Regions from separate parts of the Rhizobium sp. BK289 genome, predicted to be linked through region 2. Evidence: riboswitches for the same ligand, from Rfam matches in the RefSeq annotation. Region 2 holds a riboswitch; each other region holds the start of a gene.
The links. Region 2 has a riboswitch for thiamine pyrophosphate ahead of thiC (phosphomethylpyrimidine synthase ThiC). Riboswitches for the same ligand answer to the same signal wherever they lie in the genome.
Positions count from the first base shown of each region.

Region 1: another riboswitch for thiamine pyrophosphate. It lies ahead of thiM (hydroxyethylthiazole kinase); the one in region 2 lies ahead of thiC (phosphomethylpyrimidine synthase ThiC).
Region 3: another riboswitch for thiamine pyrophosphate. It lies ahead of thiB (thiamine ABC transporter substrate binding subunit); the one in region 2 lies ahead of thiC (phosphomethylpyrimidine synthase ThiC).

Region 1 is NZ_JACHZO010000001.1:631,737-642,281, reverse strand. Features, by position in the region: gene FHT84_RS02945 (dicarboxylate/amino acid:cation symporter) at 97-1,425, opposite strand; gene FHT84_RS02940 (sensor histidine kinase) at 1,644-3,521, shown strand; gene FHT84_RS02935 (sigma-54 dependent transcriptional regulator) at 3,518-4,891, shown strand; gene FHT84_RS02930 (hypothetical protein) at 4,919-6,526, opposite strand; gene yghU (glutathione-dependent disulfide-bond oxidoreductase) at 6,739-7,614, opposite strand; gene FHT84_RS02920 (DUF1127 domain-containing protein) at 8,198-8,344, opposite strand; TPP riboswitch at 8,580-8,676, shown strand; gene thiM (hydroxyethylthiazole kinase) at 8,727-9,530, shown strand; gene thiE (thiamine phosphate synthase) at 9,527-10,162, shown strand; gene thiD (bifunctional hydroxymethylpyrimidine kinase/phosphomethylpyrimidine kinase) at 10,159-10,545, shown strand, end outside.
Region 2 is NZ_JACHZO010000012.1:10,453-20,997, forward strand. Features, by position in the region: gene FHT84_RS21905 (DUF1800 family protein) at 1-347, opposite strand, end outside; gene FHT84_RS21910 (periplasmic heavy metal sensor) at 423-872, opposite strand; gene FHT84_RS21915 (hypothetical protein) at 869-1,318, opposite strand; partial or broken gene FHT84_RS21920 (RNA polymerase sigma factor) at 1,311-1,907, opposite strand; gene FHT84_RS21925 (TetR family transcriptional regulator) at 2,584-3,225, shown strand; gene FHT84_RS21930 (porin) at 3,383-4,474, opposite strand; TPP riboswitch at 5,320-5,452, shown strand; gene thiC (phosphomethylpyrimidine synthase ThiC) at 5,545-7,371, shown strand; gene thiO (glycine oxidase ThiO) at 7,373-8,353, shown strand; gene thiS (sulfur carrier protein ThiS) at 8,344-8,541, shown strand; gene FHT84_RS21950 (thiazole synthase) at 8,544-9,317, shown strand; gene FHT84_RS21955 (thiamine phosphate synthase) at 9,314-9,925, shown strand; gene FHT84_RS21960 (hypothetical protein) at 10,082-10,429, shown strand; gene FHT84_RS21965 (DUF1989 domain-containing protein) at 10,545-10,545, opposite strand, start outside.
Region 3 is NZ_JACHZO010000003.1:373,881-384,425, forward strand. Features, by position in the region: gene FHT84_RS07970 (multidrug efflux RND transporter permease subunit) at 1-871, opposite strand, end outside; gene FHT84_RS07975 (efflux RND transporter periplasmic adaptor subunit) at 868-2,043, opposite strand; gene FHT84_RS07980 (ABC-F family ATP-binding cassette domain-containing protein) at 2,367-4,196, opposite strand; gene FHT84_RS07985 (thiamine diphosphokinase) at 4,199-4,852, opposite strand; gene FHT84_RS07990 (MarR family winged helix-turn-helix transcriptional regulator) at 4,925-5,452, opposite strand; gene FHT84_RS07995 (MDR family MFS transporter) at 5,618-7,156, shown strand; TPP riboswitch at 7,227-7,343, shown strand; gene thiB (thiamine ABC transporter substrate binding subunit) at 7,430-8,422, shown strand; gene thiP (thiamine/thiamine pyrophosphate ABC transporter permease ThiP) at 8,433-10,070, shown strand; gene FHT84_RS08010 (ATP-binding cassette domain-containing protein) at 10,063-10,545, shown strand, end outside.

The sequences.
Region 1 (10,545 bases), on a different contig from region 2:
TGTTGCGGTCGATACACGAAACTGTGACCGGCCGGCTGCCGGAGCTGAAACGGCCCCCGAAGGGGCCGTTCCATCCTTGGGAGGATGATGCGAAGCCTACTCGGCCGCCTGCAAGGCAGGCACCTCGATTTCCTCGCTCAATTGCCCCGCCATGGCGGCCGCAAACTTGGTCTGGTCGAGCTCGTTTTCCCAGCGGGCTACGACGATCGTGGCAACTGCATTGCCGACGAAGTTCGTCAGGGCGCGGCATTCCGACATGAAACGGTCGATCCCGAGGATCAGCGCCATGCCGGCGATCGGAACCGAAGGCACGACCGCAAGCGTGGCGGCAAGCGTGATAAAGCCCGCACCAGTGATGCCGGCGGCCCCCTTGGAGCTCAGCATGGCCACCAGCAGCAGCAGCACCTGATCCCCGAGCGACAGCGGCGTATCGGTTGCCTGGGCGATGAACAGCGCCGCCAGTGTCATATAGATATTGGTGCCGTCGAGGTTGAAGGAATAGCCCGTCGGGATGACAAGGCCGACGACGGAACGCTTGCAGCCTGCACGCTCCATCTTGTTCATCAGGCCCGGCAGTGCGGCTTCAGACGATGAGGTGCCAAGCACCAGCAACAGCTCTTCCTTGATATAGCGGATCAGCGCAAGGATCGAAAATCCGTTATAGCGCGCGACGGCGCCGAGCACGACGAGCACGAACAGCAGCGACGTGGCGTAAAAGGTACCGATCAGGAAGGCCAGATTGGCGATGGTGCCGATGCCGTACTTGCCGATGGTGAAGGCCATGGCGCCGAAGGCGCCGATCGGCGCGAACTTCATCAGAAGCGCGACCATGCGGAAGATCGGGGTGGTCAGTGCCTGCAGGAAGTCAGTCACCGGGCGGCCACGTTCGCCGGCGGCGCCGAGCGCAATGCCGAAGACCACCGAGAAGAACAGCACCTGGAGAATATCGCCCTTGGCGAAAGCGCCGACGATCGTGTCCGGGATGATGTTCATCAGGAAGCCGACAACCGACGCGTCATGGGCTTGTGCTGCATAGTTGTTGACGGCCTTCGTATCCAGCGTCGCCGGATTGATGTGCATGCCGGCGCCCGGCTGCACGACGTTGGCAACGATAAGACCGACGATCAGCGCCAGGGTCGAGAAGGTCAGGAAGTAGATGAACGACTTGCCGACGACGCGGCCGAACTTCTTCAAGTCCGACATGCCGGCGATGCCGGTCGTAACCGTCAGGAAGATGACGGGCGCAATGACCATGCGCACCAGTTTGATGAAGGCATCGCCGAGCGGCTGCAACGATGTGCCGAGCTGCGGATAATAATGGCCAAGCAGGATACCGGCGGCAATGGCGGTCAGAACCTGCACGTAGAGATGCCGGTAAAAGGGAAGTTTGCCGCGCGTTTCGGCGGCAGCGATGGGAGCAATCATGATATCCTCCTTTAAGCCCAACCGATCTCTCGGCCCTCCGGGCGACGACTAGAATTCAACAGCCTCCGACTGTTCCGTTCGCCGTTGCAACGGGCATGCCAATTGAGGGACATGGCATCAACTATTTGATTTCATATGATTTAAATTTCTCGAGCGCGAGCATATCTTAAAACATGTGCGGCAATCCGCACATGTTGAATTGCGGTCAGCGCGAAAACATGCACAATATGGCGATGCTACAACGCGCCGCCACAGATCGACTTTTGACGCCAGAGCAACTGAGCCGGCGCTCCCGTCGCGTTTGGCTCGCCTTCGCATTCCTGTGCGCCGCTATCATTGGAGTCGCCCTTTATGGTGCAAGCTTCTACGGCCGTGTCTCCGCGATCGAGGCACTGCAGAGGCAGGCACATACGGACGCCAATCTCAAGGTCGCACTTTTGCGGGCGGTCCTCGAGCGTCCCCGCGCCTTGCCGCTCTTGCTGGCGGATGATCAGCAAGTGCGTGAGGCGCTCGCGGGACGGCGGATCGACGACATCGTTGCTCTGGACCGCAAACTGGAGAACCTCGTTTCCGGCACCAGCGCTTCGGTCCTCTACGTGATCGGCAAGGACGGCGTCACGATGGCCTCCAGCAACTGGCGGGAGCCCTTGAGCTTCGTTGGCAATGACTATTCCTTCCGCGACTACTTCAGCAAGGCTATGGAGGCGGGAACCGCCGAGCACTACGCGCTTGGTACGATCAGCAACCGCCCCGGCCTCTATATTTCGCGCCGCGTCGGCGATGCCGGTTCGGCACTGGGCGTTGTCGTGGTGAAAATGGAATTCGATCAGTTGGAGGCCGATTGGAGTGAGAGCGGCCGTCCCGCTTATGTGACCGACGAACGCGGCGTCATCCTCATCACCAGCCTGCCTTCATGGCGCTTCATGACGACGACGTCACTTGGCCGAGAAGAAGCGGCGGCCATTCGCAAAAGCTTGCAATTCGGCGCCGCTCCGCTCTCGCCGCTGCCGGTCAGCCGTCCGGAGGCCGTCGGCCCGGATGCGACCATCGTTCGCGCCGTCCTGCCCGGCAGCAGCGCCGCCGAATATTTGCGGCTGACGACCTCAATCCCTTCGACGCCCTGGCAGCTCGGCTATCTCATCCCGACCGATCAGGCCATTGCCTCTTCCATGCGCGAGACGCGCTTCCTGACTTTGACCGTCCTGCTGCCGATCCTTGCCTTCGCCGCCTTCCTGTTGCGGCGGCGCCATGTCTCCGTCATGCAGATCGCCGTCAGCAGGATCGCCCGCGAGGAGCTGGAGCGCCGCGTCCTGGAGCGTACCGAGGATCTCAGCCGTGCCCGCGATCGGCTGGAAGCGGAGATCGCCGACCACCGGGCGACGGAGGCCAAGCTGCAGGGGGTGCAGCAGGATCTCGTGCAGGCCAACCGTCTCGCCATTCTCGGTCAGGTCGCCGCCGGCGTCGCTCACGAGATCAACCAGCCCGTCGCGACGATCCGTGCTTATGCAGAGAATGCGCACATCTTCCTCGACAGGCAGCAGACGGAGCCGGTCAAGGACAATCTGTCTGCGATCGCGGCGCTGACCGAGCGCATCGGCACGATCACCGAAGAACTGAAGGCCTTTGGCCGCAAGGGAAGAACCGCGCCCGAGCCGGTTGACATCAGAAGTGCGATCGAAGGTGCCGTCGTCCTGCTGAGGAGCCGGTTTGCCGGCCGTCTCGACGCCCTGAAAATCGACCTGCCGCCGACAGGTCTCCTCGTCGTCGGTACGCGCATCCGACTGGAGCAGGTCCTGATCAACCTTTTCCAGAATGCATTGGAAGCTCTGGAAGGTCGGGAACAGGCCAAGGTCGAGGTCTCGGTACGTGAGACGTCAGACGATGTCGAGATCGTCGTCTCGGATAATGGGCCGGGCATTCCCGCCGCAATCCTCGATCAGCTGTTCACGCCTTTCAATACATCCAAGGAAAAGGGCCTCGGTCTCGGCCTCGTCATCTCCAAGGATATCGTCGTCGATTATGGCGGCCGCATCGATGTCGAGAGCACCGGCATCGGTACCCGCTTCACTATCCATTTGTGCAAGGCCACAGCATGAACGAAAGCTCCCCCGTCTTCCTCATCGATGATGACAAGGATCTGTTGAAGGCGACAAAGCAGACCCTTGAACTTGCTGGCTTTATCGTCTCCGCCTTCCCTGCTGCGACCGAAGCGCTGAACGCTCTGGATGCCGGCTTTGCCGGTGTCGTCGTCTCCGATATCCGCATGCCGCAGATGGATGGCCAGCAGCTCTTCGCCCGCATCAAAGGGTTCGACCCGGATCTGCCTGTCATCCTGATGACGGGCCATGGCGATATACCGATGGCGGTTCAGGCGATCCAGGACGGCGCCTATGATTTCATCGCCAAGCCTTTCGCCACGGATCGATTGGTGCAGAGCGTGCGGCGCGCGGCCGAGAAGCGGCGGCTCGTTCTGGAGAACCGCGCTCTGCGGCAGGCGGCGGAGCAGGCCCAGGGCGATCTGCCGCTGATCGGCCAGACCCCGGCAATTGAGCGGCTGCGCCACACGTTGCGGCAGATCGCCGATACGGATGTCGATGTCCTGGTGACGGGAGAAACGGGTAGCGGCAAGGAAGTCGTGGCAAGCCTGCTGCATCGCTGGAGCCGCCGCGCCAAGGGCAATTTCGTTGCGCTGAATTGCGGCGCCCTGCCCGAAACAGTGATAGAGAGCGAACTCTTCGGCCACGAACCGGGCGCCTTCACCGGTGCGCAGAAGAAGCGCATCGGGCGCATCGAGCATTCGAGCGCGGGAACATTGTTTCTCGATGAAATCGAAAGCATGCCGCCGGCGATCCAGGTGCAGATGCTGCGCGTGCTGGAAATGCGCGAGGTGACGCCGCTCGGGACGAACGAAATCCGCCCCGTCGATCTTCGCGTCGTGGCGGCAGCAAAGGTCGATCTCAGCGATCCAGGCCAGCGCGGCGATTTTCGCGAAGACCTTTACTATCGTCTCAACGTCGTCACGCTTTCGATCCCGCCGCTGCGGGAGCGGCGCGACGACATCCCCCTGCTTTTCGGTTATTTCGCCGAACGTGCCGCCAGCCGCTTCAAGCGCGATGTGCCGGCTGTTACGGCCACCGTGCGCCGCCATCTGCAGCAGCACGATTGGCCGGGCAATGTTCGCGAACTCTCGCATTTTGCCGAACGCTTCGTGCTTGGATTGGAGGCGAGCGTCCTGCCGAAATCCGGCGACGCGCCGACGGTCGAGGCAGGGCTTTCATTGCCCGTCCGCGTCGAGCGCTATGAGGCAGAGCTCATCCGCGAGAGCCTGCAGCAAAACAATGGCGACGTCAGGAAGACGATAGAGGCGCTGGGTATTCCGCGGAAGACTTTCTATGACAAGCTTCAGCGCCACGGGATCGTGAGGGGCGATTTCGCCGGCCTGGACGGTGACGACCGCAGAAGCTGACGGACCAAGGAGATGTCGGGACCACACCTAGGCGCTTGCAAGCCTCAAGTCCGGCATGGAAGCATGCCGTGCCGCAATCTGCGCCGTCCGGTCAAGCGCCAGCATGGCCTGATCGATAACGTCTGCAAGTGCGTCTGCGCTCTTGGCAGCCTGCACGACCAAGGGCGCGCTCAGGCAAATTCGAAGGGCGCTGGCCGGCATCTCGCCGAAAACGGCGCAGCCTACAGGCTGGCCGATATGCACGGCCGCGAACCCATCTTCCTCAATGACCAGTTCCTTGTAGACCGCCGCGGTCTCTACCGCGTTCAAGACACCTGCATTGCCAGCGTCGCGCAGGTAGAACGAAAAGATCGAAGGGATTTCATCCCAACGGCGCACCGATGGAACGCTCCACAGGCAGCGCCGATCAATGGCACGGCTGTCCAGCAACGCAAAGGCAGGATCGTTGGCAAGCCTGGCTGTCACGGCTTCGGCGAAGGCGGAGAGAACGACTGTGAGCTGCTCCTCCGGAAGAACGACGAAGGATTGCAGCTCGAACAAGGCCGCCTTCCAGCGCAGAAGCAGGCCGAAATTGGCGCGTTCGGGCAAGATTTCACGCGCCGCCCAACCCTGTGGCCATTCGGCCCTGCCGCAATAGTCGGCCAGAGCCGCCGGCAGGGGGCGGTGCTTAAAGCGTTCCGACATCTGCGGCGGGCACAGAAGAGCGCCGCTGAAAATCGGTCCGGCAAGGAACTTCGATCCTGTCAGGGCCACCATGAAGCCATGCGCGAGGTAGGCGCGAATCGTTGCCGCCGAAAGGCGGAACTGGCAGCCATCGATCATGATGTCGAGCACGTCGCCGAAACGTGCCTTGAGGCGCAGCACGCTTTCCAGGCTCGGCGCGAGAAGGCTGGTTTTCGACACATCGGTCACGACGAGCAGGCATCTCAAGCCTGCGGCGCGGCCGAGCTCGATCAGGCCACGCAATTCTTCCTCGACTTCGCTATCGGCACGAAGGGAGCCATCCTTGGTGCGGACGGCGATGGTCGCATTGCGCGTCGCATCCCCGGGCCGCAGTTCCTCGCCCTTGGCAACAGCCCTGTCGCTGCTGACGCGGGCCATGAAGTGGCGGCCGGCCGAGGCAGTCATGACGCCGCTGCCGGTCTCGCTGCCCATCAGCGTGATGGTCATCAAGGCGCGATCATCCTCACGCGCCAGAAGCGATGCAGCAAAGAGATGGATGTCCGTGCCCGACGTTGCGAGGATAACGTCGACATGCGGCTGTCCGGCGACCTGATTGAGACCGAGCAGCCGCAGGAGGTCCTGACGTACTCGTCCAATTTCACGCTCATAGATGGTTGCGGCCGATCCGTTTTCCATTTCGCGGACCAGATCGGCGTAGTAGCTTTCGACTTCGGCAAAGGCAGCGGCGGAGATGGTCGATGCGGTGGAAGAGCCGAAAGCAAGGTCGCTCGGACGAGGTGCCGGGCCGTAACCATACATATTGAGGCCGGTGACGATATCGCAATCCAGTCGCTCGTCACCGCCAGAAACCAGGCACTTTAAAAGCGCCTCTCTTTTCTCGCTCGATTGCTGCGACGACGCGCCTGCGATGACATTGTTGTCCAGGGCATTATCATCAGCAACTTGCTGCATGGAGAAGCATTCCTTTTGCGTCATCGGTAAAACGCATTGCAGGAGCGCCTTGCGTTTTCTGCCGGGCGATAAAGCCTCGGCAGCAGGACATTAGACCCGACAAGATGGAGCGAGGCTGACGTGGCCGCGTGACGAAGATCGCTGGCAAAGCCAATAAAAAACCCGCGATCCGGAGACCGCGGGTTCGAAGAAATAACGCGCAAAACTGCCTGTCAGCTTGCGGCTTCGATCTTATCCTGCGTCTTGGTCTCGAAGTCACTGGCATCGTGGCGCTCACGCAGCTGCTCGGACGGATCGCCAGACATGCGATTGACCATGCGGCCGCGCTTGACGGTAGGACGCGAGTAGACCTGTTCGGCCCAGCGCTGAACATTCTTGTAATCCTGCACCTGCAGGAACTCGGCCGCGCCATACTGCCAGCCTTTGACCAAACCGCCGTACCACGGCCAGATGGCGATATCGGCGATCGTATAGTCGCTGCCGGCGATATATTCGCTTTCGGCAAGACGACGGTCGAGCACGTCGAGCTGGCGCTTCACTTCCATGGCGAAGCGATCGATCGCATATTCGATCTTTGTCGGGGCATAGGCGTAAAAGTGACCGAAGCCGCCGCCGAGATAGGGCGCGCTACCCATCTGCCAGAATAGCCAGGAGAGGCATTCGGCGCGAGCCGGCTGCTCGCTCGGCAGGAAGGCGCCGAATTTCTCGGCGAGATACACCAGGATCGAGCCGGATTCGAAAACGCGGACAGGCTTCGGGCCACTGCGGTCGAGCAAGGCCGGAATCTTGGAATTCGGGTTGACGTCGACGAAACCGCTGCCGAACTGGTCGCCCTCGCCGATCTTGATCAGCCAGGCATCATATTCCGCGCCGCTATGACCGAGTGCCAGCAGCTCTTCGAGCAGGATGGTGACCTTCACGCCATTCGGCGTACCAAGCGAATAGAGCTGGAGAGGATGACGTCCAACAGGCAGTTCCTTTTCGTGGGTCGGTCCCGCGATCGGGCGATTGATATTAGCGAACTGGCCGCCATTGGCCTTGTTCCAGGTCCAGATCTTCGGCGGCGTGTATTCGGCAGAACCGGTCATGGGCATCCTCCTGTTTCGGGGAATCACGTTGGGGGTTGGTCTTCGATGTAGCGCGCTACAGGTGTCGCACATAGTGGCGACTGTTCATTTTTGCGAGAGGTGGTCTTCGGTTTTCAAAACAAGCAGCGATCGGAGGTGGCGCAACGGCAATGACCGCGTCCGACGCGCGATGGGGCCGGTGACGATGAAGCGGAAATCGGTTGAATGCGGCCTGAAACGAAAAAGCCTGCCGCGGGAGGAGGAGCGGCAGGCTTTCTACAAGAACCGAACAGCGGACGGGAGGAGGAATGCCGCTGTTCCCGCAGTCGTCCCTGGGAGGAGGAGAAGGACGTCTGCAAAAACGAAGGGATGCGGGAGGAGATGCATCGCTTCGATGAAAAGCATAATAGCCGATTCTTGCTCATAGGATAGGCATTTCTTTGCAGGGCAGTTATGCGCTATGCGAAAAGCGGCTGGCTTTGCAGATCTGCATGCGGCCCGGGAAAAGAGCCTGGACCGTCCCCTCCCCCGGCAAAACAAAAGCGCCTGCTCGGGAAGAACAGGCGCTGGCATAATGCAGCTTTATAAGGAGCCGTCGAGGCCGTTAGCGAGCGATCGCTGCGCGGGCCACATTGCGGATATCACCGCGATCGATACCCAGATCATGCAGTTCGCGCGTGGACATACGGCCCAGTTCGGCGACCGTCTGACGATACTTGCGCCAGTTATTGAAAGAGCGTGCTACGTTCATGATGATCCCCTTTCCTTGGGCTTTCGAAGCTGAGCGGCCGTGCTTGGCGCTCCCGTCGCTTCGATGAGAAATATATAGTCGAACCCCTCAATCTTTTGCAGAGCTAAGAGATCACTGCACCCATGCGCTAGCTGCATGTCTCGCCCGGAAATAAGGCGCTTCCAATTCGCGACCATCGCGGAGGCCTTTGTGATTTGCTGATGACATCGGCGTCTTTGTCTGCGAAAAGAAGGAGGATGAGAGACAGGGGCGTCCGCTTTCCGGCGGGCTGAGAAGAACCCTTCGAACCTGAACCAGATCATGCTGGCGGAGGGAGTCGCTCGGGACCTTGCAACGCTCAGCACGTCGTCCCTTCGCGTCTCGCCCGCCTGAAAGGGGCGATATGCAAGACCAAATCACAGCCGGCAACCTGCTCGCTGCCGTGCGGGCAAACCCACCGCTGGTGCAATGCATTACCAATTTTGTCGCCATGAATATTACGGCCAATGTGATGCTCGCCGCCGGTGCGTCGCCGGCGATGGTGCATGCCGAAGAGGAAGCGGGCGAGTTTGCCGCGATCTCCGGCGCGCTGACGATCAATATCGGCACGCTCTCGTCGGGCTGGCTTGCGGGCATGCTGAAGGCAGCGCAATCGGCCAACAATGCCGGCAAGCCCTGGGTTCTCGATCCCGTCGCCCATTATGCGACAGAGTTTCGTCGCAAGGCGGTAGCCCAACTGCTGGAGCTGCAGCCGAGGATCATTCGCGGCAATGCATCCGAGATCATCGCCCTTGCCGGCGGCACCAGCCGCGGTCAGGGCGTCGATAGCCGCGACGCCGTCGAGCAGGCGGAAGAGTCCGCCCGGCAGCTCGCGGTAAAGCACGATTGCGTGGTCGCCGTTACCGGCGTCACGGATTTCGTGACGGATGGGCGGAAGGCGAAGCGGATCGCCGGCGGTTCGCCATTCATGCCGCAGGTGACGGCCCTCGGCTGCTCGCTGACTTGCCTCGTCGGCGCCTTTGCCGCAGCAACGCCGGATGAGCCATTCGATGCGACCGCGGCAGCACTCACCGTCTTCGCCGTCGCCGGTGCGCAGGCAGGAGCGGCAGCCGATGGTCCCGGCTCTTTCTCCTGGCGCTTCCTCGACGCCCTCGCAGCGCTTACGCCGGAACTGCTGGATCGCGACGCAAGGATATCGGCAGCATGAAAGACTTCGATCTCTCACTCTACCTCGTCCTCGATCCCGTGCTGTGTGGTGACCTCGGCATGATCGAAACGACCCGTGCGGCCGTTGCCGGCGGTGCCACGATCGTACAGCTGCGCGACAAGCATGCTCCGACCGCAGCCGTGATCGAGACAGGCCGCGCTCTCAAAAAGATCCTGCAGGGAACCAATGCCCGGCTGATCGTCAACGACAATGTGGAAGCCGCCATCGCCATCGGCGCCGACGGTCTCCACATCGGACAGGAGGATATGAACGCCGCCAAAGCACGCCGCCGGATCGGGCCGGACATGATCCTCGGCCTCTCGGTGGAAACCGAGGTCCTCGCGACCCTCATAGACCCTGGTATCGTCGACTATGCCGGCATCGGTCCGGTCTTTGCCACACCGACCAAGCCCGATCACAAGCAACCGATCGGCTTCGACGGTCTTGCCCGCATCGTCGGGCTCTGCCCCGTTCCATCGGTTGCGATCGGCGGCCTCAAAGTGGAGCATACGCGAGAGGTTTTCTCGGTAGGCGCGGACGGCCTTGCGGTCGTCTCCGCCATCTGTGGCCAAGCGGACCCGCGAAAGGCGACGGCCCTCATCGCGAACGCCATCAAGGAGGCTCGCCAATGATCCGCAATGTCCTGTCCATCGCCGGCTCCGATCCCTCCGGCGGCGCCGGTATCCAGGCCGACCTGAAGGCCTTCTCCGCCCGCGGCGTTTATGGAATGGCGGCCCTAACCGCACTGACGGCGCAGAACACGCAAGGCGTCGTCGGTGTCCATCCGGTGCCACCCTCTTTCGTGGCGGATCAGATCAATGCGATCTTCGCCGATATCCGGGTCGATGCGATCAAGATCGGGATGATTGCCAACGCCGCGATTGCGGATGCGGTCGCGGACATTCTGGCGCGACATGGCGATGTGCCCGTCGTGCTCGATCCCGTGATGATCGCGAAAGGTGGCGCCGCCCTGCTTGCCGCCGATGCCGTCGACGTGCTGACCATGCGGCTGTTA
Region 2 (10,545 bases):
GCCGCCATGGCCTGATTGTTTGGCTGCATTCCCATGGTGCCCGATGGCTGCGCCTGAGGTTGTTGCGACTGCGGCTGCTGTGGCCCCTGCGCCGCCTTATCCGGCTGTGTCGCGGCCTGCTGCCTTGCCTCCTTGCGCTGCTCCTGGAAGGCATAGAGGGAAACGAGAAGATCGGCGGTGGATTGAAGCTGCGGCCCGACGGGTACCGGTACAAAGCGCTCGGTGATTTCCTCCATCAGCGCTCCGTGCGGATCCGATGCGATCGACGCAATGCCGTTATGATCCGCCCCTAGCCCAAATCGGGAAAGGGCGAGCGCGGCATAAACGTCATTCGATTGCTGAGCCATATTCCTGCCAACTCCTGCATCAAACATGCTCCTTAAACGCGAGGTTCGTTCCGATCCGTCGCTTGGCAAGTATGATCATTTTGTGGCAGCGGCCCTCGACGCGCTGCGGCGAACGAGGCTTTCGGCAAGCGCGCGGCGTTCGTCGTAGGAGAGCGTTGCGGCGAAGTCGACAGCGCGTTCCTCCAGCTTCGTTCTGAGGCCGATATCGGCATTTCGCGCCCGCGCCAAGGCAGCCAGAAGCGCTTCCTTGTCCAGCATCGGCTGACCCAGAATGGAAGCGGCGTCTACCTTGGCCTGCTGCGCCTCGAGAATGGCCTGCCGGTTGTCCTTACGCGCCTCGTTGAGTGCGGCACGCAAAGCTTTCTTCTGAACGGAAGGCAGTTGCTCGCCGGCAAGCGGCATCATCCCCGCACGTGCCTGCGTCTTGCGGATCCACGTCAGGCCGCCGCCCGCCAATGCTCCGATGAGGAACGTGTTCAGTACCAGTAGGGAAATGACCACTATTCTAAAACTGCGATCCGTCATTGGCTGTCCTGCACTATGCCCGCGTCCGGCCCGATGTCGCCGAACATGGTTGCGGTTCCGTCGGAGACGACCGAAGCATCGGAGGTCAGGCTGGGCGTGAGCACCGCGATAGCGATGCTGCCGGCGAGCGCGCCAGCAATGCCGACGCCGACAAGGCCGATGCCGGCGGAGCCGAAGCGGAACCAGCTTCTAACCGCCAGGCGGCGGACGAAGCCTTTAAGGATTCGGCGTTGCAGATCCACATGGCCCGGTCTGACGACATAGGTATCGAGCAGCGCATCCAGATCGGCGGCGCGCGCGAGAACTCCGGCGGCGGCCGGGTCTTTTGCGAATTCACGCGCGGCGGCGCGCTCGGTCTGCGGCCACCGAGCGATATCGCCACCATAGGCGGCGGTCAGTTCCTCGAACCGCCCGGCATTCATCGGACCTGCGATATTCTCAACCATCGCCCTGTTCCTTCAACAAAAGCAGCTGCAACGAGCGTCTTCCACGCGCAAGCAAGCTCTCCAATGCGTCGACGCTGACGTCCATGATCTCGGCCGCCTCGGCATTCGACAGCGCCTGATAATAGACCAGGATGATCGCCTCGCGCTGCCGGGGCGCGATCATCTGCATCGCCCGTTCCACACGCTTGGACGGATCGTCCTCGCTCATCAGGCCCGCATCCGGCGCCGGCCCTTCATATTCGATGTCGGGCGGATGCTCGGCAAGAACATCCTTGCGTCGGCGCAAGCGATCGTAGCAAAGGTTGATCGCCACGCGATGCACCCAGGTACTGAAGCGGGCATTGCGCTGGCGCCAGCCGCCGGCGTTGCGCCAGAGGCGTAGAAACGTCTCCTGCGCCACATCTTCGGCTTCGCTCGCATCGCCGAGCATGCGGGTTGCGACGGCCATGATGCGTGGCAGCTGCCTTGCCACCATCATACGCATTGCCGGAACGTCACCAGCGGCGATACGGCCGAGCAGATCCTCATCCGCATCGCCGCTCCCGGGCGTGCGATCCCACTTCATCGACAATCGCCACCGCTCCTGTTTCGCGCGATACCGGCGTGACGCGCCACCCGGTTCGGGCTTTTAGCAAGGAAGCTCGGCCTGGCCGTCAAATCCGGCAAGCGGCTTCCGTCAGATCGCAGCATCTCGGTCAGCGTATCATCCTTCGACATCAAGCATGGGTTCGCAAGAAGTATGGGGTCGCAGGGATTGAACGGCCTATCCGCCGAATTCCGTCGCTCTTACGTCGAGGATTTTTGGATTTTCCTCCCTTCCCCGGCAACTATCTATCGAGCGAATACAAAAAGAGCCGGCTCAGCCGGACGTGGAAGCCTCATCGATATGAGCGGATGGAGTTGCTAACGCCGGAGATCAAACATGCCCTGTGCCCCGATTTGACTGGCGCATCGTTTCCGGGACAGGCGAACTCGGCTTCGTACCGCCAATATATTGCCGCTATGGCTACATATTAGCATCCGAACATTTTCGACCTTTCACTCCCCAACGCGAGGAAACTGCACACGGAAACTTGCGCCTGGCTTTTAGGCGCTTGACGAAGCGCTCCCGTTGCGATTTCCTTCCTTAATTTTAGGGGATTATGTAATTGGGCCGCTTTCTTGTGCATTGCTGATGTGAGGAGTTTCCAGCGATAAGCGGCGATGGTGGGGTAAGAATGCCAAAAAAGAGGGGTACAGCTTGACTGATTTCTGTGGAGACATGAATGAGGCGCACTAAGGAGGAGGCGGCGGAAACGAGGAGCGAGATCTTGCACTCTGCAAAGGCTCTGTTTCTCGACAAGGGTTACGAGAATGTCAGCCTTGAGGAGATAGCCGCAGCGGCTGGTGTAACGCGGGGGGCGGTGCACTGGCATTTCAAGAACAAGCAGGGATTGATGTTTGCGATCCGCGATGAGGCCCAGCAGCCGTTTCAGGAGCTGGCTGAGCGGATGTCGAAGGAACTCCCGACAAATCCGCTTGATCTCGTGGCCGAGGCGATTGCCGGGATATTCGACGATGTCCAGGGCGACCCGCGCAAGAGAAGCATGCTGAAGGTGATGATGCACCTCGACATGGCCTTTTGTGACGGCACCACGAACCGCGCCAGCTCCTTCCGCCACGATATGCACGAGCATTTCGAACGCATATTCACCCTGATGAATGAAAAGACGAAGCTGCCCGCGCCATGGACGCCGGATACGGCCGCCTCCGCGCTGACGGCGGTCATCGGCGGGCTGATCACCGAATGGACGCTCGACAGGGGTAATTTCCAGCTCGTGCCTTGCGGACAGATGTTCATCAAGATGATCTTGAAGACATGGTTCCCGCAGGAGCGGACACATGAGGTAGAGACCTCGGCTGCATAAGGCGGGTCACGCGATATCAAAGCCTTGAACAAAAAAGGATCCGGAGGGAAAGCCGGATCCTTTACTTTGATCGGAGGTCAACCGATCGGTGAAAGAAGCCTGACGGATTGGAACATCAGGCTTCCCTATACCCGGCACGAGGCCGGGTAATTCAAAATTAGAAGCTACGCTCGAAGCGCAGGATACCAGCCCACTGATCTTCGTTCACAGAATCGAAGTTGGTGTAGGAGACTTCCGGCTCGATGAGCAGGTTCTTGACCGGGTTCCACTTGACGTTCGTGGTTGCGGCAAAGATCTTCGAGTCGGTGTAGGCGAGCTGCAGGTTCCACTTCAGCTTTTCGTTGATCGGAACGGCAACGCCACCCCAAACGGCCCAGTCACCCCAGCCGCACTTGGATGCATCGTCGATGGGGCAAGCCGAACGGTCGAGGTTGGTACCTGCATACTTGTTGAGCTTGTCGCCATCGGTGTTCCAGCCACCCATCAAGAAGGCCGAGAACGCGCCGAAGTCGGCATCGACACGAGCCTTGATAGCGCCTTCTTCGACGATCGAGTCGTAACCGCCAACGACCTTGAAGCCCCATGCGCCAGACTTGAAGCCGGCACCGGCGACGACGTCAGGAGCATAGTGATTGCCCTTGTCGTCGGACCACCAGCTTGAGCCGTAGGAGGCGTCGGAGCCGCTGGAGTTCGAGTCTTCAACCGAGATCACAGCCGTGAAGCCGTTGCCGGCATCGTAGCTGTAGGTCAACTGGTTGAGTTCGTACGGGCCGTCATAGATCACGTCGTCGTTGATGACGTCGCCGGCATAACCGATGTAGTAGTTATACTGGGAGTCGGCCTTACCGACGAGGAAGCCGCCGAGGCTGATATTGGCGAACAGCAGCTTGGTGGAGGTGGAGTTGCCGTCGTTCCAGTCCCAACGGACGACCGTGTTGGTCTTCAGCGGGCCGTATTCGGTGTCGGTCGCGGTGTCGATGCTCAGCTCTGCACGGGTGTGCCACAGCGTACCGTTCTTGCTGTTCGGGTTGTAGGCATCGTACCACTCGCCTTCGGTACGGACACGGCCGCCGATCTTGAGGCAGGTTTCAGTGCCCGGAATGAAGAAGTAACCAGCACCGTAAGCGTCGCAGATGCGGACGTATTCCAGCGGCTCCGGCTCTGCAGCAACGATAGCGTCAGCTGCTTGGGCACCGGAAACTGCTGCGAGCGCAGCAGCGGAGCCGAGAAGAAGGCTCTTGATATTCATATTAAACTCCTGGTTGTAATATGCATTTCTAATTTGCCACGAGTGCTGAGCTGGAAACCACCTTGAAGATCGACCCGGTCGAAAACGCGACCGCGCAGCCCGGCAAGTACGCACGTAATGTTGGCTTGAGTCCCCTCGAACCTCCATGATTGTCCCCGCGGCAAAGGTCTTGAAATGCCCCTACCGATCCGGCCGATCGCTCGACCGTAAGACAATTTCTGTCCTGCTTCTGACTTACAAACAGCCCGTATGTTTGTCAATTATGTGAAACCGTGGCGAGCGCCGGTCCAGCGTTAGTCTTGCCGGCTGTTGCTTAAATGCAACTGGGGACGGCAGGGCGAGGTTCGTTTCACCCGAGGAACGCGGGAAGACCGCCAAAGGCGCGAATGCACGACAAGGCTGAGAAACAAAACTCAACAAATCGCCACACACAGAAACGTCGAATCTTCCCAGATTCCAGCTATTCGGGCCATAGGAAGGGAAGAATCGCGCATGAATGAGAATCGGCTGATCTTCATAGCGCCCCCCCGTTCGGCGGCCTCGTCACCAGGGATTATATGCAATCCATCTTTTCCCTGATGCAGACCGGCGCGTAGGCCGGCGTGCAACTGACGCTCGCCCTTCTCGGCAATGACGCGCTGATTACCCGCAACGCAGTACGCTGGTGTCGTCCCCTACCGCTTTATCGGCAACACGGCGCCTCATTATTGAGGGAGCGCCATGCCGCGCCTCACGTGTAAACACGCTTAAATTGTGGATTCTCCAATGCGCCAAGCGCTGGCTCGCGGAAAAATGCAGTCATCATTGCAGGGTTGACAGAAGCCAAAGCAAGAGCATAGCCTTCCAGCATTCACCAGGGGGGTCCCGGCAAGGGGCTGAGATACTGCTGAACAATACGGCTTTGCCGATTGTGGGCGCAGTGACCCGTTGAACCTGATCCAGTTCATACTGGCGTAGGGACGGTGCGAGCGCTCGAAGACTTCGGATTCCCGCGTGGATTCCATGTCGGCGTCTTATCATCATTCCGGCTGATTGACTGGGTCTCCAACCGCAACTTGGAGCCTCAAACCATGACCATTGCCGCAAAGAACCTCATCCCGACGGTCACGACCGGTCCGCTGCCGGCCTCTCGAAAGATCTACGTCCCCGGGGATATCCATACCGACATCCGCGTACCGATGCGTGAGATCAGCGTCCATCCGACATCGGGTGAGCCGCCTGTTATCGTCTACGATTCCTCCGGCCCCTATACCATCGAGGGTGCCGATATCAGCATCGAACAGGGCCTGTCGCAGCTCCGCCGCAGCTGGGTGCTCGCACGCGGCGATGTCGAGGCCTATGAAGGCCGGCATGTGCGTCCCGAAGACAATGGCTTCGTCACCGGCGAACGGCTGACACCGGAATTTCCGGCCAAGCGCCAGCCGCTGCGCGCCAAGGATGGCAAGGCCGTCACCCAGCTTGCCTATGCGCGCGCCGGCATCATCACGCCCGAGATGGAATTCATCGCCATCCGCGAGAATCTCGGCCGCAAGGCGAAAGCCGAGACCCTGATTCGTGACGGCGAGAGCTTCGGCGCCCATATTCCGGATCATGTGACACCCGAATTCGTCCGCCAGGAAGTCGCGGCCGGCCGGGCCATCATCCCGGCCAACATCAATCACCCGGAAAGCGAACCGATGATCATCGGCCGGAACTTCCTGGTGAAGATCAACGCCAATATCGGCAATTCCGCCGTCACCTCCTCCATGGCGGAAGAAGTCGAGAAGATGGTCTGGGCCGCCCGCTGGGGTACCGATACCGTCATGGACCTTTCGACAGGCCGCAACATCCACAATATCCGCGAGTGGATCATCCGCAATTCGCCGCTGCCGATCGGCACCGTCCCGCTCTATCAGGCGCTGGAAAAGGTCGGCGGCATTGCCGAAGAGCTCACCTGGGAGATCTATCGCGACACGCTGATCGAGCAGGCCGAACAGGGCGTCGACTATTTCACCATCCATGCCGGCGTGCGGCTGCATTACATCCCGCTGACAGTCAATCGCGTTACCGGCATCGTTTCACGCGGCGGCTCGATCATGGCCAAGTGGTGTCTCCATCATCACCGCGAGAGCTTCCTTTACGAGCATTTCGAGGAAATCTGCGATATCTGCCGGGCCTATGACGTCTCCTTCTCGCTCGGCGACGGCCTGCGCCCCGGCTCGATCGCCGATGCCAATGATGCCGCGCAGTTTGCCGAGCTCGAAACGCTCGGCGAACTGACGAAGATCGCCTGGGCAAAAGACTGCCAGGTGATGATCGAAGGCCCCGGCCATGTTCCGATGCACAAGATCAAGGAGAACATGGACAAGCAGCTCGCCGTCTGCGGCGAGGCGCCCTTCTACACGCTCGGACCGCTGACGACGGATATCGCGCCGGGCTACGATCACATCACCTCGGGCATCGGCGCTGCCATGATCGGATGGTTCGGGACGGCGATGCTCTGCTATGTCACGCCGAAGGAGCATCTCGGCCTGCCCGACCGCAACGACGTCAAGACAGGCGTCATCACCTATAAGATCGCCGCCCATGCGGCCGACCTCGCCAAGGGACACCCAGCAGCGCAAGTCCGCGACGACGCATTGTCGCGCGCCCGCTTCGAATTCCGCTGGGAGGACCAGTTCAACCTCTCGCTCGATCCGGATACCGCCCGCAGCTTCCATGACGAGACCCTGCCGAAGGAAGCTCACAAGGTTGCGCATTTCTGCTCGATGTGCGGGCCGAAATTCTGCTCCATGCGGATTTCACACGACATCCGCGCCGAGGCGCAGAAGGAAGGACTGGAAGCGATGGCGGCGAAATATCGCGAGGGCGGCGATCTCTATATGCCGGTGGAAACCTCCACCCAGCCGGCCGAGTGACATGCGCATCCTCGTCAAGGGGGCCGGCGTTGCCGGCCTCACCGTCGCCCACGAACTGCATGCCCGCGGTGCCGAGGTGACGGTTGCCGACCCCCATGCGAATTTCCGCCGAGCAGCCTCATGGCTTGCCGGCGGAATGCTGGCGCCATGGTGCGAACGGGAAAGTGCCGATGAGCCCGTGCTGGAGCGCGGACGCGATTCCGCCGATCGTTGGGACGCGATTCTGCCCGGCAAGGTCGTCCGCAACGGGACGCTCGTCGTCGCGCCGAACCGAGATCAAAACGAGCTGAAGCGATTCGCCAGCCGCACGACAGGCTATCGCTGGATCGATGAGCGCGAAATTGCCGCCCTCGAACCCTTCCTTGCCGGTCGCTTCAGGCATGGCCTGTTCTTCCCCCAGGAAGCACATCTCGATCCTCGCGACGTCTTGCAGTCGTTGAAGGGCACTCTTTCGGCGAAGGGTGTGACCTTTGTCGATCGCATCGCGAATGATGCCGGATTTTCCGGCGTCATGGACTGCACGGGCGCTGCAAATGTCGGCGAGAGCAGGGAATTGCGGGGTGTGCGCGGCGAAATGCTCTATCTACAGACGCAGGAGGTCGCCCTTGCGCGGCCCGTCCGGCTGCTGCATCCGCGATTTCCCGTTTATATCGTGCCGCGCGGCGAAGGTCTGTTCATGATCGGCGCGACGATGATCGAGACGGATTTCGAGGGACCGATCACCGCCCGCTCGCTGATGGAACTTTTGAACGCCGCCTATGCGCTGCATCCCGCCTTTGCCGACGCCGCCATCGTCGAAACGGGGGCCGGCATTCGTCCCGCCTTTCCAGACAATCTTCCGCGCGTGACGCGGGAGGGCAAGACCATTCTTATCAACGGCCTTTATCGCCACGGCTTCCTTCTCGCGCCGGCGATGGCGGCAGAGGCCGCGGATCTCCTCTTTTCCGGACACAACAACGACAGGAGCCGCCAATGCGCCTGATCATCAATGGCGAAACACAGATCGTCGAGGCAGCCACGCTTTCGCAGCTTCTCGCCGCGCTCGAATACGAAGGCGAGTGGCTGGCAACCGCCGTCAATGGCGAACTCATCCATCGCGAAGAACGCGACGACCACGCCTTGGCCGACAATGACAGGATCGAGATCCTGACGCCAATGCAGGGAGGCTGACCATGATCGAACTCTACGGAACCCGTATCACATCGCATCTTCTTCTCGGCACGGCGCGCTATCCCTCTCCGGCCGTGCTGGCGGAGGCCGTCAAGCGCTCGGCAACCGAAATCGTCACCGTATCGCTGCGCCGGGAAACGGCAGGCGGCCGCAATGGCGGTGCGTTCTTCGAGATGATTCGTGGACTTGGCGTTCGCATTCTGCCCAATACCGCCGGCTGCCACGGCGTCTCCGAGGCGGTGCTGACAGCGAAGATGGCACGTGAGGTCTTCCGGACCAACTGGATCAAGCTCGAAGTCATCGGCAACCACGACACGCTGCAGCCGGATGTCTTCGCGCTGGTGGAGGCGGCGAGAATCCTTGCCGACGAGGGTTTCGAGGTCTTTCCCTATACGACGGACGACCTCGTCGTCGCCGAACGACTGCTGGAGGCGGGATGCAAGGTGCTGATGCCCTGGTGTGCGCCGATCGGAACGGCGGCCGGTCCTCTCAATCTTTCCGCCCTGCGATCGATGCGAGCACATTTTCCGGAAATACCGTTGATCGTGGATGCCGGCATCGGCAGGCCCTCGCACGCGGCCACCGTCATGGAACTCGGCTTCGATGCCGTGCTGCTCAATACGGCCGTCGCCGGCGCCGGCGATCCGGCCATGATGGCGGAAGCCTTTGCCAAGGCGATCGATGCCGGCAGACAGGCGTTCGCCGCTGGCATGCTCGAGCCGCGCGATATGGCGGTGCCATCGACACCGGTCATCGGAAAGGCGGTTTTCTCATGATACTCGATCCCTTCTATCTGATCGTCGACAGCGCCGCCTGGATAAAGAGGCTGGTGCCGCTCGGCGTCAAACTGGTGCAGCTACGCATCAAGGATCGTATGCCGGCGGAAATCCGCGCCGATATACGCGAATCGAAGGCAATTTGTGCCGCATATGGATGCCAGTTGATCATTAACGACTATTGGCAGCTCGCGATCGAAGAAGGCTGCGATTTCATCCATCTCGGCCAGGAGGATCTTGCCGACGCCGATCTCGCTGCCATTCGCGCCGCCGGATTGAAGCTGGGGCTCTCGACTCACGACGAGGCGGAGCTGGCAACGGCACTGGCTGCCGGGCCCGATTACATCGCGCTTGGACCGATCTATCCGACCATTCTCAAAGCCATGGCCTGGGCGCCGCAGGGTCTTGCGCGTATCGGCCAATGGAAAAGCTGCATCGGCAATCTCCCACTTGTCGCGATCGGCGGATTGACCGTCGAGCGCCTTGCCGGCGTCTTCGGGCATGGCGCCGACAGCGCGGCTGTCGTGACGGATATCACCCGCAATAGCGACCCCGAATCGCGGGCCCTTGAGTGGATAGGAGCGACGCGACGGCTGCCTCCGCACTGAGCTCGTACCGGCACCGCTGTTCTGGCCTCGATTTCCCAATCCTTTGCCCGATGAACGGCACATTCATGATATATTCAGCTGAACATAATCATGCTCGGGACGTTGATTAATTGACTCGCGCATTCGCTGAGCAAGAAGACTGCTTTGGAGGTAGTCATGATAAAGAAGAAGATTCTCACGGTTTTGCTGGCTGCCACGGTCGTCGGCGGTGCGTTGGCGCCGGTCAGCAGCGCACAGGCGCAGTATTACGACGGTCGCCCGCCCTATCGCGGCGACTGGCGTGGCGATGGTGACTGGCGCCGCCACCATCATCACCACAATGGTGGCGCGATCGCAGGCGGCGTCGCCGCAGGTCTCCTCGGCGGCCTGATCGTCGGTGGCGCCCTTGCCAACAGAGGCCCGGTGTACGAAGCGCCTCCGCCGAGGTGCTGGTACGAGGATCGTCAGGTCGACAACGCCTATGACGACGGTTGGCACTACGAACGCGTTCGCGTGTGCAACTAAGCAATCCGCTGAGCATCTGCCTTCTGACGGATGCTTGGCTTGACGGACGATTTTGGGATTGCCGGCGGACGAAACCGCCGGCAAATGTTTTTTTGAAGCCTTTCGGACGATCGGAT
Region 3 (10,545 bases), on a different contig from region 2:
CCACCGCCGGGCTGCCGTTCAGATAGCTGTTGGTGACGTAATCCTGAGCTCCGAGCTCGATGCGGGCGACATCCTGCAGCTGCACGAGGCGGCCATTACCTGTTGCCTTGACGATGACATAGCGGAATTGCCGCGCATCGGAAAAGCGCCCTTGTGTCGTCACCGTATATTGGAAAGCATTGGTGCCCGAAACCGGCGGCCCGCCGATCGCACCGCCGGACACCTGAACGTTCTGATCCCGAAGCGCCTGCACGATGTCGCCTGCAGTCATGCCGTAGGCGGCGAGCTTTTCCGGATCGAGCCAGATGCGCAGCGAATATTGCCGCTCGCCGAAGAGCTGCACATCGCCGACGCCATCCAGACGAACGAGAAGGTCGCGGATGCGCGTACGCGCATAGTTGGAAATATAGAGCTGATCGTAGCGGTTGTTCGGCGAGAGAAGATGCACGACCATCATCAGGTCGGGCGAGCTCTTGACGGTCGTAATGCCGATGCGGCGAACGTCGTCAGGCAGGCGCGGCTCGGCAATGGCGACGCGGTTCTGTACCAGCACCTGCGCCTTGTCGAGATCGGTGCCGAGCTTGAACGTGATCGTCAGGGACATGGAGCCGTCGGCACTGGAATAGGAGGACATGTAAAGCATGTCCTCGACGCCGTTGACCTCCTGCTCGATCGGCGTCGCCACGGTATCGGCAATGGTCTGCGCGTCGGCGCCCGGATAGGAAGTGCGCACGACGATCGTCGGAGGCGCGACCTCCGGATATTGAGCTACCGGAAGCTGGAAATAGGCGATGCCGCCGACGATCAGCAGTACGATGGATAGGACCGATGCAAAGATCGGCCGATCGACGAAGAAGTGGGAAAACCTCATTGGTTCGTCCCCTGTACGTCGGCCTGGGCCGGCGGCTCCTCATTCGTCGCCTGCTGCGGCAGTTCGATCAGCTGCGGCGTCACCTTGGCGCCGGGCCGAATGCGCATCAGCCCGTTGACGACGATCGTTTCGTCGCCGGTCATGCCGTCACGGATGACGCGATAGCCATAGAGCTTCGGCCCGAGGCGCACCGGCTTCGGCGTGATATTACCGGCGGTATCGGCGACATAGACGACGCGCTGGTTCTGGTCCGAGCCGATAGCTTCATCTGGGACCAGGATCGCCTTGTAGCTGTTCGAGCCTTGCACCTGAACGCGTCCGAACAGGCCAGGCTGCAGGATGAGATCAGGGTTCGGGAAGCGGGCGCGGACGCGGATCGTGCCCGTCTCGTTGTCGACGCGGTTTTCAGCGAAATCGAGCTTGCCCTTGAACGGCTTCTGCCGTTGATCGGCAATCGTGACGGTCACGTCAAGCCCGCCGCCGCCCTGCTGCAGGGCGCTGCCGTTCTTGCGGGCCTCGTCGGCATAGGAGAGCAGACGGCGTTCGTCGACGTCGAAATAGAAATCGATGGGATCGAGCGACACGATGGTGGTCAGCACGGTCTGATCGGCCTGCACGAGATTGCCGACCGAAATCAGCCGTCGGTCGATGCGGCCGCTGAGCGGCGCGGTGATCCGGGTGAAATCCATATCCAGATTGGCGCGATCGACAGCGGCCTGCGCGCCACGCACATTCGCCTCAGCGGAAACGAGATCGCGACGGCGGTCGTCGAGGGTCGAAGCCGACTGGCTGCCCGTCGTCGACAGCGATTGGGCGCGCTTGAACTGCGCATCGGCAAGCGTCAGCGACGATTTCGCCACTTCCAGCGAGGCCGTCGATTCGTTCAGCGCGGTCACGAATGGCCGTTGGTCGATGACGAAAAGCAGGTCGCCCTGTTTGACGATAGCACCATCCTGGAAATGCACTTCCTGAAGATAGCCGCCCACCCGCGAGCGCACAGAAACCTCATCGACCGCCTGGAAGCGCCCGATGAACTCGTCACTGTCGACGACATCGCGAACGATCGGCTTGGCGACCGTCACAGGCGGGGCCGGCGGCGCACCCTGCGCCAGCGCCTGAGCGCCCGAGAAAACGGCAAAAACACAGCTGAACAAAACGGCACGCGGCAGCATCGGCATGAAGCCCCCTTCGAAAAACCGCATACGGCAAGAGGCGCCGTTATCACGGTAAGCACTCACAAAATTTGCCTGCAACTTTCCGCAAAAGACCCGTCGCCATCAGGCGCCATACAACCGGGTCTCTTCGGACTTCCCCAACATGCGCCCGGGCCGCGCGGGCCCGGGTATCATCCAGCCCTCGGGGGGCCAGCATCACGCGTTTAATGTATAAACGGTTTATCGAATTGGACAACAGGCAATGAAGCCGGCGCAATCAAAACGCAACCAATTGTTTTCATTATACGGAAAGACGCCCATAAGATGAGCTGGCCGAGCGATCAGCCCTCCAGCTCCTCGCGCAGCATTTCGAGCTCGAGCCATTCCTCTTCCATGCTGACAAGGCTTTCTCGCAGCTTTTCCATCTCCGCCGCCAGGCGATTGAAGGTTGCGGGATCCTTGGAAAAGAGGTTCGGATCGGCCATCTTCTTTTCGCGAGCTGCAATCTCGGCTTCCGCCTTGGCCATGTCCTTCGGCAGGTTTTCGAGCGCGAATTTCTGCTTGTAGGAGAGCTTGCCCTTGCCTTTCGAGCCTTCGGCGACCGGTGTTGCGGCTTCGGCTGATTTCGGCTTTTCGGCCGCCTTTTCCGCCCGCTTGCGCTCCTCGATCGCGCCCTTGCGCTGGGCCAGCATGTCGGAATAACCGCCGGCATATTCGATCCAGCGACCATCGGGCTCTTCCGGATTGGCGGGAGCGATCGTCGAGGTCACGGTGCGATCGAGGAAATCGCGGTCGTGGCTGACGAGGATGACCGTGCCGGCAAAGCCGGACACGATTTCCTGCAGCAGATCGAGCGTCTCGATGTCGAGATCGTTCGTCGGTTCGTCGAGGATCAGGAGATTGGTCGGCCGCGACAGGATGCGGGCCAGCATCAGCCGCGCGCGTTCGCCGCCGGAAAGATTCTTGATCGGCGTGCGCGCTTGTTCGGGCTGGAAGAGGAATTCCTTCATATAGCCGGTCACATGCCGCTGCTCGCCGTTGACGAGGAGGTTCTCGCCGCGGCCGTCGGTCAGATAATTGGCGAGCGTGTCCTCCGGGTTCAGCTCCTCGCGCTTCTGGTCGAGTGTCGCGATCTCCAGATTGGTGCCGAGCTTCACCATGCCGCTGTCCGGCTCCAGCTGGCCCGTCAGCATTTTCAGCAGCGTTGTCTTACCGGCACCATTCGGGCCGACGAGACCGATGCAATCGCCGCGATGCACGCGAATCGAAAAGGGCGCGACGATGACCCGCTCATCATAGGCTTTGGTGATCTTGTCAGCCTCGATCACCAGCTTGCCGCTTTCCTGCGCATCGGAAGCAGTCGCCTGCACCGTGCCCAGAGCGCCCTTGTGGCCACGATAGCGCGAACGCATATCCTGCAGCTCGCCGAGGCGGCGCATATTCCGCTTGCGCCGCGCCGTCACGCCGTAGCGCAGCCAATGCTCCTCGCGCTCGATCTGTTTGCCAAGCTTGTGCTGTTCCAGTTCCTCGGCCTCCAGCACTTGATCGCGCCAAGCCTCGAAATGGGCGAATCCCTTGTCCAGCCGGCGCGAGGTGCCACGATCGAGCCAGACGGTTGCGGTCGAAACCTTTTCCAGAAAGCGACGGTCGTGCGAGATCAGCACGAGTGCGCTACGGCTCTTCTGCAGCTCGCCTTCCAGCCATTCGATGGTCGGCAGATCCAGATGGTTCGTCGGCTCGTCGAGCAGCAGGATGTCCGGCTCGGGCGCCAGAACGCGTGCGAGGGCCGCACGGCGGGCTTCGCCGCCGGAGAGGTTCTTCGGATCCTCTTCACCGGTCAGGCCGAGATGTGAGAGCAGATAGGTGACACGATAGGGATCGTCGCCAGGCCCGAGACCTGCTTCAGCATAAGCCGCGACCGTCTTGTAACCAGCAAAATCCGGCGCCTGCTCGAGATAACGTACGGTCGAAGACGGATGGCGGAACACTTCGCCCGACTGCGCCTCGACGAGACCCGCGGCGATCTTCAGGAGCGTCGATTTGCCCGAACCGTTGCGGCCAACAAGGCAGATCTTGTCGCCCGGCTCCACCTGCAGGCCGGCACCGGCGAGCAAGGGCGCACCGCCAAAGCTCAGGAAGATGTCGTCGAGTTTCAGAATGGGAGGGGCCAAGATCAGACTCCGCTGAGATCATAGGGGCGGGCAAGGATGATCGCCCTGCCGCTGCCGAGCGAAAAGCGCACGTCGCCTTCCGCCACATTGGAAATGGTGCGCGACGCGCCAAAGGGCAAATGGAAATCGCGCAAAGGGTAACGGGCATTGTCGATGAAAAGGCCCGACAGATCGCTAAAACCGAGGACGGAAAACAGCGAACCGGCCGGCAGCGCCAGCGTGAGATCGCCCGGCCGAAGCGGCACCGCTTCCTCGTCACCGGATGTCAGCAGGACATCGAAGCCCTTCTCGGCCAAGCAGATCCCATAAAGCAGATGCTGGATGGCATGATCGGAGCGTTCGCCGCCCATGGCGCCGGCGAGAATCAGTCTTGTGGCGCCGCGATCGACCGCTTCCGAGACGGCAATTTCACCATCGGTCGCAGCCTTCGCCGCCGGATAGGGCTGCTTGGGCACATCGGGAAAGGCAGCTTGCAAATCCGCGGGTGTGGAATCGAAATCGCCGACCCACAGCTCAGGCTCCACTCCGAGCGCGACCGCGTGGCGCATGCCGCCATCGGCTGCGATGAAACGGCTGCCGGAAATGGCGGCGCGCAACCGCTTTGTCAAGCGAAGCTCGCCTCCGAGCAGGATGGTGAAGGTGGTGGACTGGCTCATGAGGCATGCCCATAGCGCAAAGTCATGTCCCTAGGGAAGAGCAGCATAGGCAAGAACGGCCGCGAGGGCGGCTCAGTCGTCCGTTTCCTTGAGGCGCGCCTGGAAAACCCGCTCATAGCCGCTGACATAACGATCAAACAGCAGCGAGAAGCTCTCGATCTCCTCCTGCGTCCAGTCGGCGAAGATGCTGCCGATGACGGAATATTTCTGTGCCTGGATCTCCGACAACAATCTCTGCCCGAGCGCGGTCAACACCACCACGATGCGCCGCGCATCCGCCTGCGACGCCTTGCGCCGCAACACGCCACGCGTCACCATGTCTGCAACGATGCGGCTCGCCCGCGACGGATCGATGCGCAGCATCTCGGCAATCGTGCCGACGGTGACTTCGCCCGTCTCCTCCGCTCGCCGCACGACATCGAGCACGTCGAGATGGGACAGCTCGAGTCCCGGCGCGACGCTCTGGATGGCAAGCCTGCCGATCATGCGGCGACCTGTCAGCAGGCGCATGCGCGTCATCGCATGGCCGATACGCAGGAGATTCTCGTCGTCGGTCAGGGCCTGGGCTTCAATTTCACGTGTATTCGTCGCAGATGTCATCTTTCCACCATACCAGAGGCGGTAAAGAAATAAAACATGCAAACAGCATTCACCTGTCATTGACATTTATGTGCTAACGGCACATATATATCGACTATGAAAACCGGGCGTCCCGCGCATTCGATCGACCGCGCAGCGTTTCGGCCAAGTTCGGATTTTTGCCCCATGGACATGCAGACAACGTTCGCGCCGCTCGTAGCGGATCATAAACGGCGGCTTATACTCTTTCTGTTTCTGATGACTGCCATGTTCATGGCAACGCTCGACAACCAGATCGTCTCGACGGCGCTTCCGACGATCGTTGGCGAATTCGGGCATCTGGAGCGTTTCGGCTGGATCGGGTCAGCCTATCTTCTCTCGCTCTCCGCCGTCATGCCTGTCTACGGCAAGCTCGGCGATCTCTTCGGCCGCAAATATGTGATGATGACGGCGATCGCGATCTTCACGATCGGCTCCGCCGTCTGCGGCCTGGCCGTCTCGATGGACACGCTGATTGCCGCCCGCGTCCTTCAGGGCCTTGGGGGCGGCGGCATCCTGGTGTCGATCTTCGCCGTCAATGCCGATCTCTTCGAGCCGCGGGAACGCGCCCGCTACCAGAGCTATTCCAGCCTCGTGCTGATGGCGTCAGGCGCCATCGGCCCGGTTCTCGGCGGCACGATGAGCGATCTCTTCGGCTGGCGCTCGATCTTTCTCGTCAATGTGCCGATCGGCTTTGTCGTGCTGGCCGGTCTCGCCTTCATGCTGCCCTATCGCAAGCCGGCCCGCCGGCCGAAGATCGACTATGCCGGCGCGACCGTTCTTGCACTGACGACGACGAGCATCGTGCTTGCCGCCGACGGCACCGAACTCTTCGGATCGCTGCTGTCGCCGCAGTGCCTCGGCATCATCGCCTTCGGCGCGATTTGCGCCATCGCCTGGGTCTTCATCGAACGCCGCGCGCCCGAGCCGATCGTGCCGATGACGCTGTTCCGCAATCCAACATTCGGCCTCCTGCTGATCATCTCGATCACCAGCGGCGCCGTGGCCATCGGCATGGTGAATTATTTCGCGCTCTTCCTGCAGACGACGACTGGCCTTTCGCCCTCGATGGCCGGCCTGCTGTTCATTCTCCTGACCGGCGGCATCGTCTGCGGCTCGCTCTCGGCCGGCCGGCTGATTGCGGCCAAAGGGCGTTACAAACCCTTTGCCATCGCGAGCGCTGCCTGCAGCGCCATCGCATTTGGCTTGCTCGCCGTCCTGCCTGCCGGCACGCCCGTCGTCTTCATCGGTGGCCTGATGCTGCTGCACGGCATCGGTATCGGCCTCGCGCAGCAGGTTCCCGTCATCGGCGTGCAGAATGCGGCCGGTGCCCGGGACGTCGGCGCGGCGACCGGTGCGGTCACGCTCTCGCGCATGGGCGGCGCCTCGATCGCCATCTCCGTCTACGGCGCCATCATCGCCGCCAAGCTCGGCAATGTCGGCGTCTCCATATCGGGCGTATCCGATATCGAACAGTTGACGCCGAAGATGATGGCCGCATTGCCCGAGGCGACCCGCGAGGCCGTCGCTAACGCCTATGCGAGCGCTTTCAGCCCGCTGTTCATGACGGCTGCCGGCATCTGCCTCATCGGACTGCTGACCGCGCTGACGCTGAAGAACGTGCAGCTGCCCGGTGCAACGAAGAAATTCGAAAGCCCAACGGCCGCCGCTCACGCCGCCGAGTAAGATCACCCACCTGCAATCGACAGGGGAATCATTTCCCTTGTCATCCCTTCGTCACAAGGCTAAATCTGCCGACGCTCTAACGGGGTGCCTCATATCCTCTAGGATATCTGGCTGAGAGGCTTTCACTGGCCAACCCGCGGAACCTGATCCGGCTAACACCGGCGGAGGGATTAGACGCGTGACGAAATCATAGCGCCCTTTTCCCCTTCAAGACGAAACCAAAGTGGAGGCGCTGTCGTGCAAAACCGATCCCTATTGTCATTCTTCGCCGGCCTGGCCCTTTCCGCCGGCGCTACGTTTTTTGCTGCCCAGACGGCCGAGGCAGCCGACAAGACCTTGACCATCTACACCTATGAGAGCTTCACCGCCGATTGGGGTCCGGGCGCCAAGGTCAAGGCCGCCTTCGAGAAGACCTGCGGCTGCACGGTCAACTACGTCGCCGTCACCGATGGCGTGGCACTTCTCTCCCGCCTGAAGCTGGAAGGTACGGGCACCAAGGCCGATGTCGTTCTCGGCCTGGACACCAATCTCATAGATGAAGCGAAGGATACCGGCCTCTTCGATGCAAGCGGTGTCGACACCTCGGCCCTCAAGGTTCCGGGGGGTTTCAAGGACGACGTCTTTGTGCCCTATGACTACGGCCATTTCGCCGTGATCTACGACAGCCAGACGGTCAAGAACCCGCCGAAGAGCATGAAGGATCTTGTCGAGGGCGACCCCTCGCAAAAGATCGTCATCGAAGACCCGCGCACCTCGACGCCGGGTCTTGGCCTGCTGCTCTGGGTCAAGTCGATCTACGGCGACAAGGCAGCCGATGCCTGGACGAAGCTCAAGGGACGCATCCTGACCGTCACCCCCGGCTGGTCGGAAGCCTACGACCTATTCACCAAGGGCGAAGCGCCGATGGTGCTCTCCTACACGACGTCGCCGGCCTACCACATGATCGAAGACAAGACCGACCGCTATCAGGCGGCCGCCTTCTCGGAAGGACACTATATCCAGATCGAGGTCGCCGGCCTCATCAAGTCCTCGCCGAACAAGGAGCTTGCCCGCGATTTCCTGAAGTTCATGATCTCCGCCGGTTTCCAGGACATCATCCCGACAAGCAATTGGATGATGCCGGCCTCCGCCACTTCGGAGCCGCTGCCGGATGCCTTCAGCAAGCTCGTCGTGCCGTCGAAGACCTTCCTGATGAGCCCCGAGGTCGTCGACAAGAACCGCAAGGCCTGGATCGACGAATGGCTGGCCGCCACCAGCGGCAACTGATGCCTTGACGATACTTACGGCACCAGAGCGAAGACGCGCCATTTCCAGCGGGGCATTCGGCCTCGCCGGCGTCGTGCTCTTCGTCGGGATCGCTGTCTTCGTCCTCTTAGCCGCCGGTATCGAATCCGGCGACACCAATCCCCTGACAGATCCCTACTTGCTGCGTGTCCTGCGCTTCACGCTGCTGCAGGCGGTGCTCTCGACCCTGTTATCGGTCGTGCTCGCCATACCCGTCGCGCGCGCACTGGCGCGTCAGCCCCGCTTTCCGGGTCGGCTATGGCTGATCCGGATGATGGCCGTGCCGATGGGCCTGCCGGTGCTGATAGGCGCGCTCGGCCTGCTCGGCATCTGGGGCCGGCAGGGGCTTATCAATCAGACGCTTACGGCGCTTGGCCTGTCGCAGCCCGTCAGCATCTATGGCCTGGCCGGCATCCTGCTGGCGCATGTCTTCTTCAATATGCCCCTCGCCTGCCGGCTGATGCTGGCCGGGCTGGAGCGGGTGCCGGCGGAATACTGGCTTGTGGCAGGCGGGCTCGGCATGCGGCCCGCCTCGGTCTTTCGCTTCATCGAATGGCCCATCCTGCTCGGTCTCATACCCGGCATCGCCGGCCTGATCTTCATGCTCTGCGCCACCAGCTTCACGCTGGTCCTGATCCTTGGCGGCGGCCCGGCCGCAACGACGCTGGAAGTGGCGATCTATCAGGCGCTCCGCTTCGATTTCGATCCCGGCCGCGCCGTGATGCTGTCGTTGCTGCAGATCGCCGTCACACTCCTCGTTCTCGGCGCCATGACGCTGTTTCGCGCGCCCGACGATCATGGGCTGACCAGCGGTCGCGCGCTTCATCGTATCGATGGCCAAAAGACGGCTGCACGATGGATTGACGCTTTCCTGCTGTCGGCCGCTACTCTCTTTCTCGGCCTGCCGCTCGCTTCGGTTGTGGTAACTGGCCTGAAGGCAAACCTTCCGAAGCTCGCCGTCCAGCCGATCTTTCTGCAAGCAGCCGTCACCAGCGTGGCGATTGCGCTCGCCGCCGGCCTTCTGGCGGTCTTGATATCCTTTGCAATCATCCGCGCCCGATCGGTGATCTCGGCGGATCGCCGCAAGACCGCCAGCCTGCGCAGCCTGGCGGTCGCCTTGAGCGCGAGCTCATCCCTTATCCTACTCGTCCCGCCGATCGTGCTGGCAACTGGCTGGTTCCTGGCGCTGAGACCATTGGGTGATCCCAGCCGCGTTGCCGCCATCCTCATCATTGTCATCAATGCGCTGATGGCGCTGCCCTTCGTCATCCGCGTCATCGAACCGGCCTATGCGGTCCATGTCAGCCGCACCGAACGGCTGGCGGCGAGCCTCGGCCTTCACGGCATTGCCCGCCTCCGCCTCATCGATTGGCCGGGCCTGCGCAAGCCGTTCTTCACCGCCCTCTCGTTCGCCATGGCGCTGTCGCTCGGCGATCTCGGCGCGGTGGCGCTCTTCGGCTCGGATAGCCTGATGACCCTGCCCTGGCTGGTCTATAGCAAGCTCGGCAGCTATCGCACGAACGATGCCGATGGATATGCCTTGATCCTCGGCCTGGTCTGCCTTCTTTTGACCATCGCCGGCACGGCCGGCCAGAGCATGAGCGATCACGAAAGCAACAGAAATGACTGACGGCCACGACATGAAGAAACAAGGCATTGCCATGGCCGGCGTCGAGCTGCGCCTCGGCACGCATGATTTCCGCTTCGATTGCACGTTGCCGCAGGGCAAGATCATCGCCATCGCCGGGCCGTCGGGATCCGGCAAATCCACCTTTCTCAATCTATTGGCCGGCTTCGAGCAGCCCGATCGCGGCCGCATCCTGCTTGCCGGGCAGGACGTGACCGGCCTGCATCCCGCCGACCGGCCGGTGTCGCTGGTCTTTCAGGACAACAACCTCTTTGCCCATCTCGATCTCTTCACCAATGTCGGCCTTGGCATCAGCCCTTCATTGAAGCTTTCGGTACAGGATCGGCAAAGGGTCTCGGAGGCGCTGGCGCGCGTTGGGCTTCCTGGCTTCGAGAAGCGCAAGCCGGGGACACTTTCCGGCGGCGAACGACAGCGTGCCGCCTTCGCAAGGGCGCTGGTGCGTGACAAGCCGATCCTA